Regions from separate parts of the Chryseobacterium sp. HR92 genome, predicted to be linked through region 3. Evidence: riboswitches for the same ligand, from Rfam matches in the RefSeq annotation. Region 3 holds a riboswitch; each other region holds the start of a gene.
What was found. A riboswitch is a leader RNA that binds a small molecule or an ion and turns the genes downstream of it on or off. The one in region 3 is predicted to bind cobalamin.
Positions count from the first base shown of each region.

Region 1: it holds a riboswitch for cobalamin, as region 3 does, so the genes downstream of both, metE (5-methyltetrahydropteroyltriglutamate--homocysteine S-methyltransferase) here and SFA27_RS05645 (TonB-dependent receptor plug domain-containing protein) in region 3, are expected to answer to the same signal.
Region 2: it holds a riboswitch for cobalamin, as region 3 does, so the genes downstream of both, SFA27_RS21190 (TonB-dependent receptor plug domain-containing protein) here and SFA27_RS05645 (TonB-dependent receptor plug domain-containing protein) in region 3, are expected to answer to the same signal.

Region 1 is NZ_CP139139.1:2,886,088-2,889,373, reverse strand. It holds gene SFA27_RS13090 (enoyl-CoA hydratase/isomerase family protein) at 1-399, shown strand, start outside; gene SFA27_RS13085 (Lrp/AsnC family transcriptional regulator) at 490-951, opposite strand; cobalamin riboswitch at 1,147-1,331, shown strand; gene metE (5-methyltetrahydropteroyltriglutamate--homocysteine S-methyltransferase) at 1,506-3,286, shown strand, end outside.
Region 2 is NZ_CP139139.1:4,663,230-4,666,515, forward strand. It holds gene SFA27_RS21185 (YncE family protein) at 1-8, opposite strand, end outside; gene SFA27_RS21190 (TonB-dependent receptor plug domain-containing protein) at 5-2,038, opposite strand; cobalamin riboswitch at 2,147-2,333, opposite strand; gene SFA27_RS21195 (transporter) at 2,426-3,286, opposite strand, start outside.
Region 3 is NZ_CP139139.1:1,250,064-1,253,349, reverse strand. It holds gene SFA27_RS05645 (TonB-dependent receptor plug domain-containing protein) at 1-1,548, opposite strand, end outside; cobalamin riboswitch at 1,581-1,758, opposite strand; gene SFA27_RS05640 (T9SS type A sorting domain-containing protein) at 1,884-3,197, opposite strand.

The sequences.
Region 1 (3,286 bases), 1.6 Mb from region 3:
AAATTTGGACTCCCTGAAGTAACATTAGGATTATTGCCTTGTTTTGGCGGAACCCAGCGTCTTCCAAGAGCTATTGGATTATACAAAGCAAGAGAAATGGTTTTCTCCGGAGAATTTTATTCCGCAGAAGCCTGTAAAGATTTTGGTTTTGTCAATCATGTTTTTGCTCCCGAAGAATTACTGAACGAAGCCCAAAAACTGGCAGAAAAAATTGCTGCAAGAGGACCTGTAGCTGTGGCAAAAGCGAAACAATCTTTAAATACAGGATTTGAACTGCATATCACAGACGGATTACAGCAGGAAGCCGCCTTATTCGGAGAATTGTTTACAACACAAGATCACAATGAAGGCATTGGGGCATTTATAGAAAAACGAAACCCGGACTTTAAAGGAAGCTAATGGGAATGGAAAATTGAGAATTAAAACTAGGATGGCTTAACATAATAAATCGTTAGGTATCATGCTTAATTTTTTAATTCTCAATTTTTATTAGATGGTGATTCCATGATTGTTTTTCACTTCAGCCATGACAAACGTACTGTGGGTACTCCCGATAGAATCTACAGATCCAAGTTTGTTAAACACAAAATCCTGGTAATGTTTCATATCCCGTACCTGAACTTTCAAAAGGAAATCAAAATCTCCGGAAATATTGTAACATTCCGCAACTTCTTCAATTTCTAAAATTTCTTTCACAAAATCATACCCCACAGATCTGTCGTGAATTTTTAGCTTAATCTGACAGAAAACCGTAAAGCTGCGGTTGAGCTTTTCAGCATCAAGAACAGCCGCATACCTTTTCACAAATCCTTCCTGTTCCAATCTTTTTACCCTTTCAAAAACCGGTGAAGTAGAGAGGTTCACTTCCTTTGCAAGCTCTTTAACGGTCAGTTTTGCATTTTTCTGGAGCAGCCTGAGCAGCTGTACATCCTTATCATCGAGTTGTTCCACAGAATATTATTCTTTTAGATTATAAAAACAGTCAAATTTAAAGAATTGTATGCTTTTATTAATGTTTTTAAAAGTTTATTTTGCTTAATTAATTGACTTTAATTGTATGTTTATTCTGTATTGTTAATTTTACACAAAATTAAAAACTTTTACTGATGACCATTGTTAGAGGTAAAAGTACAGTTCTTTAGAGATACTTCATCAAACAGGAAAGGTTTTACTTAACGTAGACTAATAGGGAATCGTGTGAGAATCACGAGCTGTCGCGCAACTGTAAGTAACACCGAAGGTTTCTGTCCTTGTATATCCACTGCCAAAATCGGGAAGGATGACGGAAACTGTTACAAGTCAGGAGACCTGCCTTTACTGAATTGACAATGCTTTCGCGGTCTGAAGCTTTTGGGTCATACAGATGATATATCGGATTCATGTGTTTTTTCTTTATGGGAAATGCACAATCTGTTATATCATGATTCCAGAAATTTTTATCCGTTAAAACATTCCGAAGCATTTTAAAAAGACTTTACCATTAAGTTTAATTAAAAAGTAAAAAAATGCAAACTCACATTCTGGGCTATCCGCGTATTGGTAGCAAAAGAGAACTCAAAAAAGCCTGCGAGCAATATTGGTCAGGTAAAATCCTTTTGGAAGAACTTCTGAATACAGGCAGAAATATCTGTAACCAAAACTGGAACATTCAGAAAGAAGCGGGAATAGATCTTATTCCTTGTAATGATTTTTCATACTATGATCAGGTATTGGACATGAGCCTTGTGGTAGGGGCGATTCCTGCACGTTACCATGAAGTAGTGCTTAAAAAGAACAACTCTGAACTGGATCTTTATTTTGCAATGGCAAGAGGATATCAGAAAGATGGACTAGATATTACTGCAATGGAAATGACAAAATGGTTCGATACCAATTATCATTATATCGTTCCCGAGTTTTATAAAAACCAGCAGTTTAAACTGAGCTCAGATAAAATTTTTAATGAATTTGCAGGAGCAAAACAGGCAGGAATCAATGCAAAACCTGTAATTATCGGACTGGTTTCTTATCTGTTATTAGGAAAAGAGAAAGAAGAAGGATTTGATAAACTGGATCTGGCTGCAAACCTTCTTCCCGTATATATAGAGATCTTAACTAAACTTCAGGAGCAGGGCGCAGAGTGGATTCAGTTTGATGAACCTTTTTTAGCATTGGATTTAACGGAGAAAGCAAAAGAAACCTATCATTTTGTGTACGCCGAAATAAGAAAACGTTTCCCGAAACTGAAATTTATGGTGGCCACTTATTTTGAAGGATTAAATGATAATGGATTACTTGCTGTATCACTTCCTGTAAATGTATTACATATTGATCTTGTGAGAAATCCTGAACAATTAGACGATATTCTGAATATTGTTCCGGAAAGTTTAAGTCTTTCATTGGGAGTGGTTGACGGAAGAAATATCTGGAAAAATGATTTTGAAAAGTCTTTATATTTCATCAATAAAGCAATTGAGAAATTAGGATCAGAAAGGATTTTGATTGCTCCTTCCTCTTCATTGCTTCATTCGCCATGTGATCTGGATTTTGAAACCAGTCTTAACCCGGAAATTAAAAACTGGCTGGCTTTTGCCAAACAGAAAGTGACAGAAGTTGTAACGCTTAAAGAACTGGTATCCGGAACAGAAAATGAACAGATTCTTGCTTCTTTTGAAGAAAATAAAAAAGCAATTGCAAGCAGAAAAACATCCTCGCTTATTCATAATGATGAGGTGAAGCAAAGAGCAAATGCTGTCACTGAAAAAGATACACAAAGGATAAATACTTTTAAAATCCGTAAAGAAGAACAGCAGAAAGTACTACAGCTTCCTTTATTCCCAACGACTACGATCGGATCATTTCCACAGACAACGGAGGTAAGAAGCTGGAGAGCAAAATTCAAGAAAGGAGAGCTGACAGCAGAACAGTATGATACATTACTGAAGGAGGAAACCCAAAGAACGATTAACTGGCAGGAAGACATCGGAATAGATGTATTGGTTCACGGGGAATTTGAACGTAACGATATGGTGGAATATTTCGGGGAACAGCTGGAAGGTTTTGTATTCACAAAAAATGGCTGGGTACAGAGCTATGGAAGCCGTTGTGTAAAACCTCCTGTGATCTTCGGTGATGTTTCCCGTCCGACACCAATGACGGTATATTGGTCTCAATATGCACAATCCCAGACTGAAAAATGGGTAAAAGGAATGCTTACGGGTCCGGTTACTATTTTACAATGGTCATTTGTGCGTGATGATCAGCCTCGTTCCGAGACATGTAAACAGATTGCTCTGGCCATCCGTGA
Region 2 (3,286 bases), 1.8 Mb from region 3:
TTTCTCATAGGGTGAAGTTTAGAATAAGTTTAAAGTTTCTTCCGGGCATCGGATAATTGATTACTACGTCATAGTATTGATTGAAGATATTATTCATCTCCAGGCTTACTTTAAATTGATGATTGGCCCAGTTGAATTTTTTCTGAACAGACAGATCATGAGTATACCAGGGCTGTACATAATTGTATTGAATGTTGTCCTGATTCACATCATACCTTTCTCCAACGTACATCGCGCTGTAATTGAAGCTCCAGTCTTTATAATCTGCCATCAGACTGAAAGACCCGCTATGCCAGGGCGTATAGGGAATCTGATTACGATAAAAAGTATCCTCCGGGTCAGTCATATCTCTTGCACTTTGATAGGTATAAGAAAGCAGCGGTCTGAGGATTACTTTTCCCAGCTGAAATTCTGTCTGTACATTCACGTCAGCACCTATGATTTCAACCATTCCAAGGTTCATCATCAGCCAGCGGAACATGCTTCCGTTTGGAGCTGCTACAATTTTATCCTGTACTTTGTTGTAGTAACCGTCTACTTTAGCATAAAAGGTCTTAAAGAGACGGTTGTTATAATTCTTCTGATAGGTAAATCCTACATCATACTGATTAGTAAACTCCGGTTTCAGGTAAGTATTGCCGATATTGGTATAATATAAATCATTGAAGGTTGGAAGTCGGAAAATCCTTTTATAGAAAGCTCTGAGGGTAAGCTCAGGAATTTTTTCAGGCTGATAGCTCATAAATACGGCAGGCGTCCACTCTCTGCTGTCTCCGGGTCTTTTGTTTTTTCTTACTTCTTCAAAAGTAAAAGTTCCTAAAAGGCTTCCCAGGATTTTGAACCTGTTCCATTGATATGTTGTTGCCAATGCTACCAATGTGGTGTAACGTGTAGGATAAGAAAAGTTATCCAGATTGGCATCCAGATTATTATACTGAAAATCTCCACTCAGGCTGACATCCCAATTGGGAGTAATAGAATAGATATTGGATGAGGAAAGATAAAGCTCTCGTTGGATATAAGTATTATCGGTATGAATAATGGATTGCGAACGAACTGTGTCCATAAAATGGGTATAATCGTAAGCGAATTTTGCTTTCAATTGGGTTTCAAACTTGGGAAACAGTTTTTTTCTCAGATTGGCCTGTACAAAATAATTTTCATCAGAAAGTCTCGCTCCTCTTCCTCCGAAACGTCCATTCACAATAGGTGCCGGCATTCCACGGTCTGAAATATAACCATAACCACGGATATTCCAGCTTCCGTTATTTAAAATTCCGTTGAAAGACGTTTCAAAACGCTTTGCTTTGATATCTGAATCCTGTCTCTTAGCAATGGTATCATAAGCCTGCTGGCCGTCAGGATATTTCTTGGCATATCGAAATCTGTAAATTCCGTCACTCTGCATAAATTCTCCACTGAAGCTGGCGGAAATTCTGTCTGAAATTTTCTGTTCCAATCGGAATGACGGATTAAAAAGATCAATGGAGGCACTTTTTGCTCTTATAACGAGATTGGTTTTTCTTGTTCCTTTAAATACAGGTGTTTTTGGCTGTAAATAGATAGATCCCGAAGACCCGAAGTCTTTTGCCGGTTGAAAAATCTCACTTTTCTGTCCGTTGTATAATGATATTTCTTCCAGATCGTCCAAAGAATATCTTCCCAGGTCAACAAGTCCGTTTTGGGCATTTCCCAGTTGAATTCCATCATAGAAAACCCCTACATGCTGGCTTCCCATGCTACGGATATTAATGGTTTTCAAACCACCCAATCCTCCATAGTCTTTGATCTGCACTCCGGAAAAATACCGCAGGGCATCTGCTACGGAATGACTGTTCAGCCTTTCCAGCTGCTCGCCCTGCAGGGTTTGCGCCGGAAGAATTTCTTTGAAATTTTTCTTGTAAAGGCTGATCACCTTGATGGATTCTTCCCGAACACTGTCTTTTTTCTTGATTTGAGAGGACAAAAGTTGAGATGTTATCACCAGTATTGTGAAAACAGCTTTATGAATTGCAGAAGTAGTTAGTTTTGCTGCCATTAGCTCATTTAGGATAATGATGACGCTAATGGATGTAAGAATACAACGACAAAGCACAGCTGTCACTGCACAGAATCATTGATGTCCTAAGCTTTATTCCACGAAAGCGTCAAACGATTATTTTCTGGCAGGTCTTCTGACTTACTCCATTTTTGAAATCCTTCCCATTAAAAAAACAGTGGATATATTCTTCAAAAACTTTGGTGCGGAGCTTACAGCAGCGGGTCTGTTCCGGATTTTCACCGGATTCCCTTTTAAGAGCTTTTTATGGCTCACCAAATTTCGGCAAAGATAAAGAATTATTCCTAACCCCCAATTAAAATCATGATTCATAAACAATTAAAGCTCCCGAAGGAGCTTTAACATCATTTCATAGAGGGCACCATCTTAAATTCCAATATTCAGGAAAACACTGAATCTTGATTTTGCTTCAATATCTCCTCCTGCCAGATGAGTATACATGGGAAGCATAAGTTCACTTCCCAGACTCAACTTTTTATAAGAGGCCTCAAATCCCAGTTTTCCGTACAAAGCACTTCCTGCAGTATTGGGCAAGGCTTCATCGAATTGTTTATTCTGGGCATAGACCTCTCCCTGAACTCCCGTTTTTATAGAAAAAATAGATTTTTTATTTCCTGCAACCTGATAAAATCCCGTCGCTGCATAGTTCCATTGGTTCCCAAAACGGTAATTTTTCTTATTCTCAGTTTTGATCGTGTAATCTGTATTAACCAATACAGCTACTTTATTTTTCTGAAATTTATAATTCAAAGCCGCCTGATAATCCCAGCTTCCGGTTCCCAACTGAAAACTTGGATTAACACCGGACGCTCCTTTTTCATCAAATTTCCCCAAAGGTATTTTTACTCCTAAACCTCCGCTCAGATGGTGGAAATTATCTTTAGAGCTCATCAGCTGGTAAATCCCCATTAGGTTCAGATCTCCGATTCCATTGATTTTGATATCTCCCTGCATTGTTTTCTTTTCATGGAAATGAAAGGGCAGGCTTGCATATACGCTCAGTTTTTTAGTCAGTGGAATTTTCTCCCAAAGCTGCAGCGTATTGAAATACTGATCCTGGGTAAGGTCTTTTACAAATAAATTTTCTTTGGCTTTATAATGCTGAGCAAAGTATTTGATTCCGATAAACTGTGGATTCAATAAAGACTCAAAGCCGGAAGATCCGTTTCCTGCTGCACAGCCGCACGCATCACAATCATCATCAAAATCGAATCTGCTAAAGGTATT
Region 3 (3,286 bases):
GGGAACGTAAGGTCTTTGCATCTTCGTTTCTTTATCAATAGATTTTGCATAATAGTACCCGGCGTTCGCACGGATTCTATGATTTCCAAACTGTTTACTGAAAGACAATTGAGATTCCAGTCCGTAAGATTCAGATTTATTGACATTAAATGCCTGCCAATATCCTAAAGCAGTAGGCAGCCATACAATAAGATCTGTAACGTTCATATAATAAGGAGACAAAGTAAGTCTGAAATCTCCCGCTTTGAACTCATTCACCATATCAAACTGGGTAGACGTTTCTGGTCTCAGATCTTTATTTCCTCCCGGTTCATAATAGATATCATTAAATGACGGATATCTGAAGTTTTTTGACACATTAACGCTTACATCATACCATTTTGCAGCGCTCCATTTTCCAGAGAATGAATACATAAACGGAGACTTCACATCTTCCACAAAATCTTTTTTAAATCCACCTTCAAAACGCAGGTCTTTAGTAGCAAAATACCTCAGCAATCCGGAAACAGAGCCAATATTTCTGCTGACACTGGATATTCCACTCTGATATCCTTCACCTTTATTGACCTGAAATTCTCCGATAAGATTAAAATTCCACTTAGAATTCAGGAAATAATTGAAATCATTTTTAAAGATATAGTTTTTCCCTGTTCCACCACTTGATTTAGGTAGGTTTAGCGAACCGAAATACTGAAAGTTTTCTTCTGTATAGGCAGCTTTAAAAGAGTTGCTGAACTTTGTTTTATTCCAGTCCCAGGAAAGAAGACTTCTTATACTTTGAGTTTTGTACTTTGTTTTTGTTCCCGTTTCTTCATACACAGGATAATGCTGCGAAGAATCGAAAAACTGGCTCTGCCAAGAAATTTTATGATCGTTGGTTATCTTATAGGAAGCACCTGCATTGAATGTGGTATTGTAGTAATTCCCATTTCTGTTGATGTAGTTCAGATCACTTACCTCATAATTATTTTCGCTCACAGAATAATTTCCAGAAGCTTTAAAACTGAACTTATCATTGCTGTAAGAACCTTTTACAAAATTATTATAGGTATTAAAAGAAGCAACCTCAGAAAATAAAGAACCATGGAAACCTTTATTAAAATCAAGGGTGTTATTCAGGTGAATACTTCCCCCGATAGCTCCGCTTCCATACACTACACTTCCTCCACCAGCTTTTATACCGATCTGATCATATCCGAACAAAGCAATATTATTAATATCTCCCTGTCCTAAAAAATTGGAGTTGATATTAATTCCATTCCAGACAAAAGCGGTCTGCTGGGCAGTTGTTCCCCGAAAAGAAGGTGAAGAAACAGCTCCGCGGCCATTTTCTTTAATAAAAACCTGTGACTGAAATCTCAGGAGTTCCGAAAGATTACTGGAGTTTTTTTCGGCCTCTTCTGCCGAAATTATTTTTACGGGATGAAAAAGTTTCACCCTATTCATCTGGTTATCGAAGACATAAATAGTGTCAATGGTTTTCTCTTGTGCAAAAAGAAAACAGCCATAAGATGAAAAAAGCAGTACTAAAGATCTTTTTATATCCATACTTTTTTACTTTTCCTCCGAAAGCAATATGTTTTTTTTATTATAATTCCGGCAGGTCTCCTGACTTTCGCATTCTGCTCCTTCCCGTTTTAAACAGTGGCTGTTTGCAGAAACTTTTATTGCGATTTACAGTTGCGGGGACAGTCCGGGAGTTACACCCGATTCCCTTTTCATTCCAAAATACTGGAAACCAAAATTTTTGCAAAGATAGTTTTTTAAATGTATTCGCCCAAAACCGGGCAAAAACCTATCTCCCTAATCAAATAAACAAAAAAACAGCCGCCTTCAATATTGAAAACGGCCATACATCCCACTAATATTACTATTTATATGTTTTAATTCTTTATAAATTTATAATTCTGTTGTTTTTCTCCTTTCACAGAGTATTGCAGAATATACTCTCCTTTTGACAAGGATGAAACATCCATCTGTCCTTCCACAGTATTGAATGATTTCACCCTTTGTCCAACCAAATTGTAAATTTCTGCTTTCTCTATTTTTCCTGTTCCTTTAAAATATAGAATGTCAGCCACCGGATTAGGATAAATGCCAATGTTGTTTTTATCTTTCACCGCATCATTTACGGATAAAAATTCAGAAGTATCCAGATAAAAAGCTATTGTTTGACCTGAAGCATTCGTTCCTGATCCGGCAATTTTCTTTCCGTCTTGTGAAATCGCCAGAGGAAGTCCCATTGTTATTCCATTCGTAGCAATTCCTAAGGATACTGCATAGTCATTCAGATTGACTCTTCCGGCAGCTGAAGTCCAGATAAAGCCTTCTCCCGACATCGGAGGTGCTCCAAATGCTCTGTAATATCCAATAACCTTTGTTCCGTCAGCCGAAATTCCTGTAGCTCCTCCTTTGAAACTGAACGAAGCATTAGGATGCGTTATATAGGTCAGTCCGCTTGCGGCATTCCAAACATAAGGGTTAGGATTTGCAGCTCCTATAATGGTATTTCCGTCAGCAGAAATTCCACCTGCTTCTCCTACATGATTTCCGTTATTATCTGTAATAAAACTTTCTACTCCATCCTGCCATTTTGCACCACTTCTTGTACCTGTTGGCTCATCCTGCCACCCTACAATCACCGTTCCTGCCGCATTGATTGCATTTGCCCTGGAGCTTCGTCCGGCAACTATACTTCCCAGATCAACTATTCCGTTTACTTCATCCCATTTCACAGCATGCGCATTCGCTGCAGTAAGGAATCCTAGCCCTACAATAGTATTTCCGCTAGGTGACATTCCCCATGTAGAACTTACACTGCCATCCCAACCGGTAGGAACCAGCCCGCCTCTGTTTACCCATGTGGAAGTAGCTACATCATAAGTAGATATTTCATTAAATCCCGTTGCAGAATTTGTAACCGAAGACGATATTTTGTTTCCGTCATTCGAAACAATTGTTCTGCCTGCAGCTGGGTATCCGTTTGATATTGAACCTATCTGTACAAGTCCGCCTGCTGCATTCCATTTATATATTCCGCCTGCACTTGTATGCATACTTACAACTCCATTATCTGAAACTGCACCTACATTATAATTTCCTAAACCTATGACAGTAAGCTGCGCTTCCGCAAAACCAAATTTCAGAAAAAGACAAGCCGTCAATATTTTTATTGACATTCTGTAAAAATTTTTCATATTTTATTATATTTAGTGTCTCGAATTGGTAAAAACAATATTAATACAATATTTTTCCTACCCAAAGAAATAGGCTTTCATAATTCGTG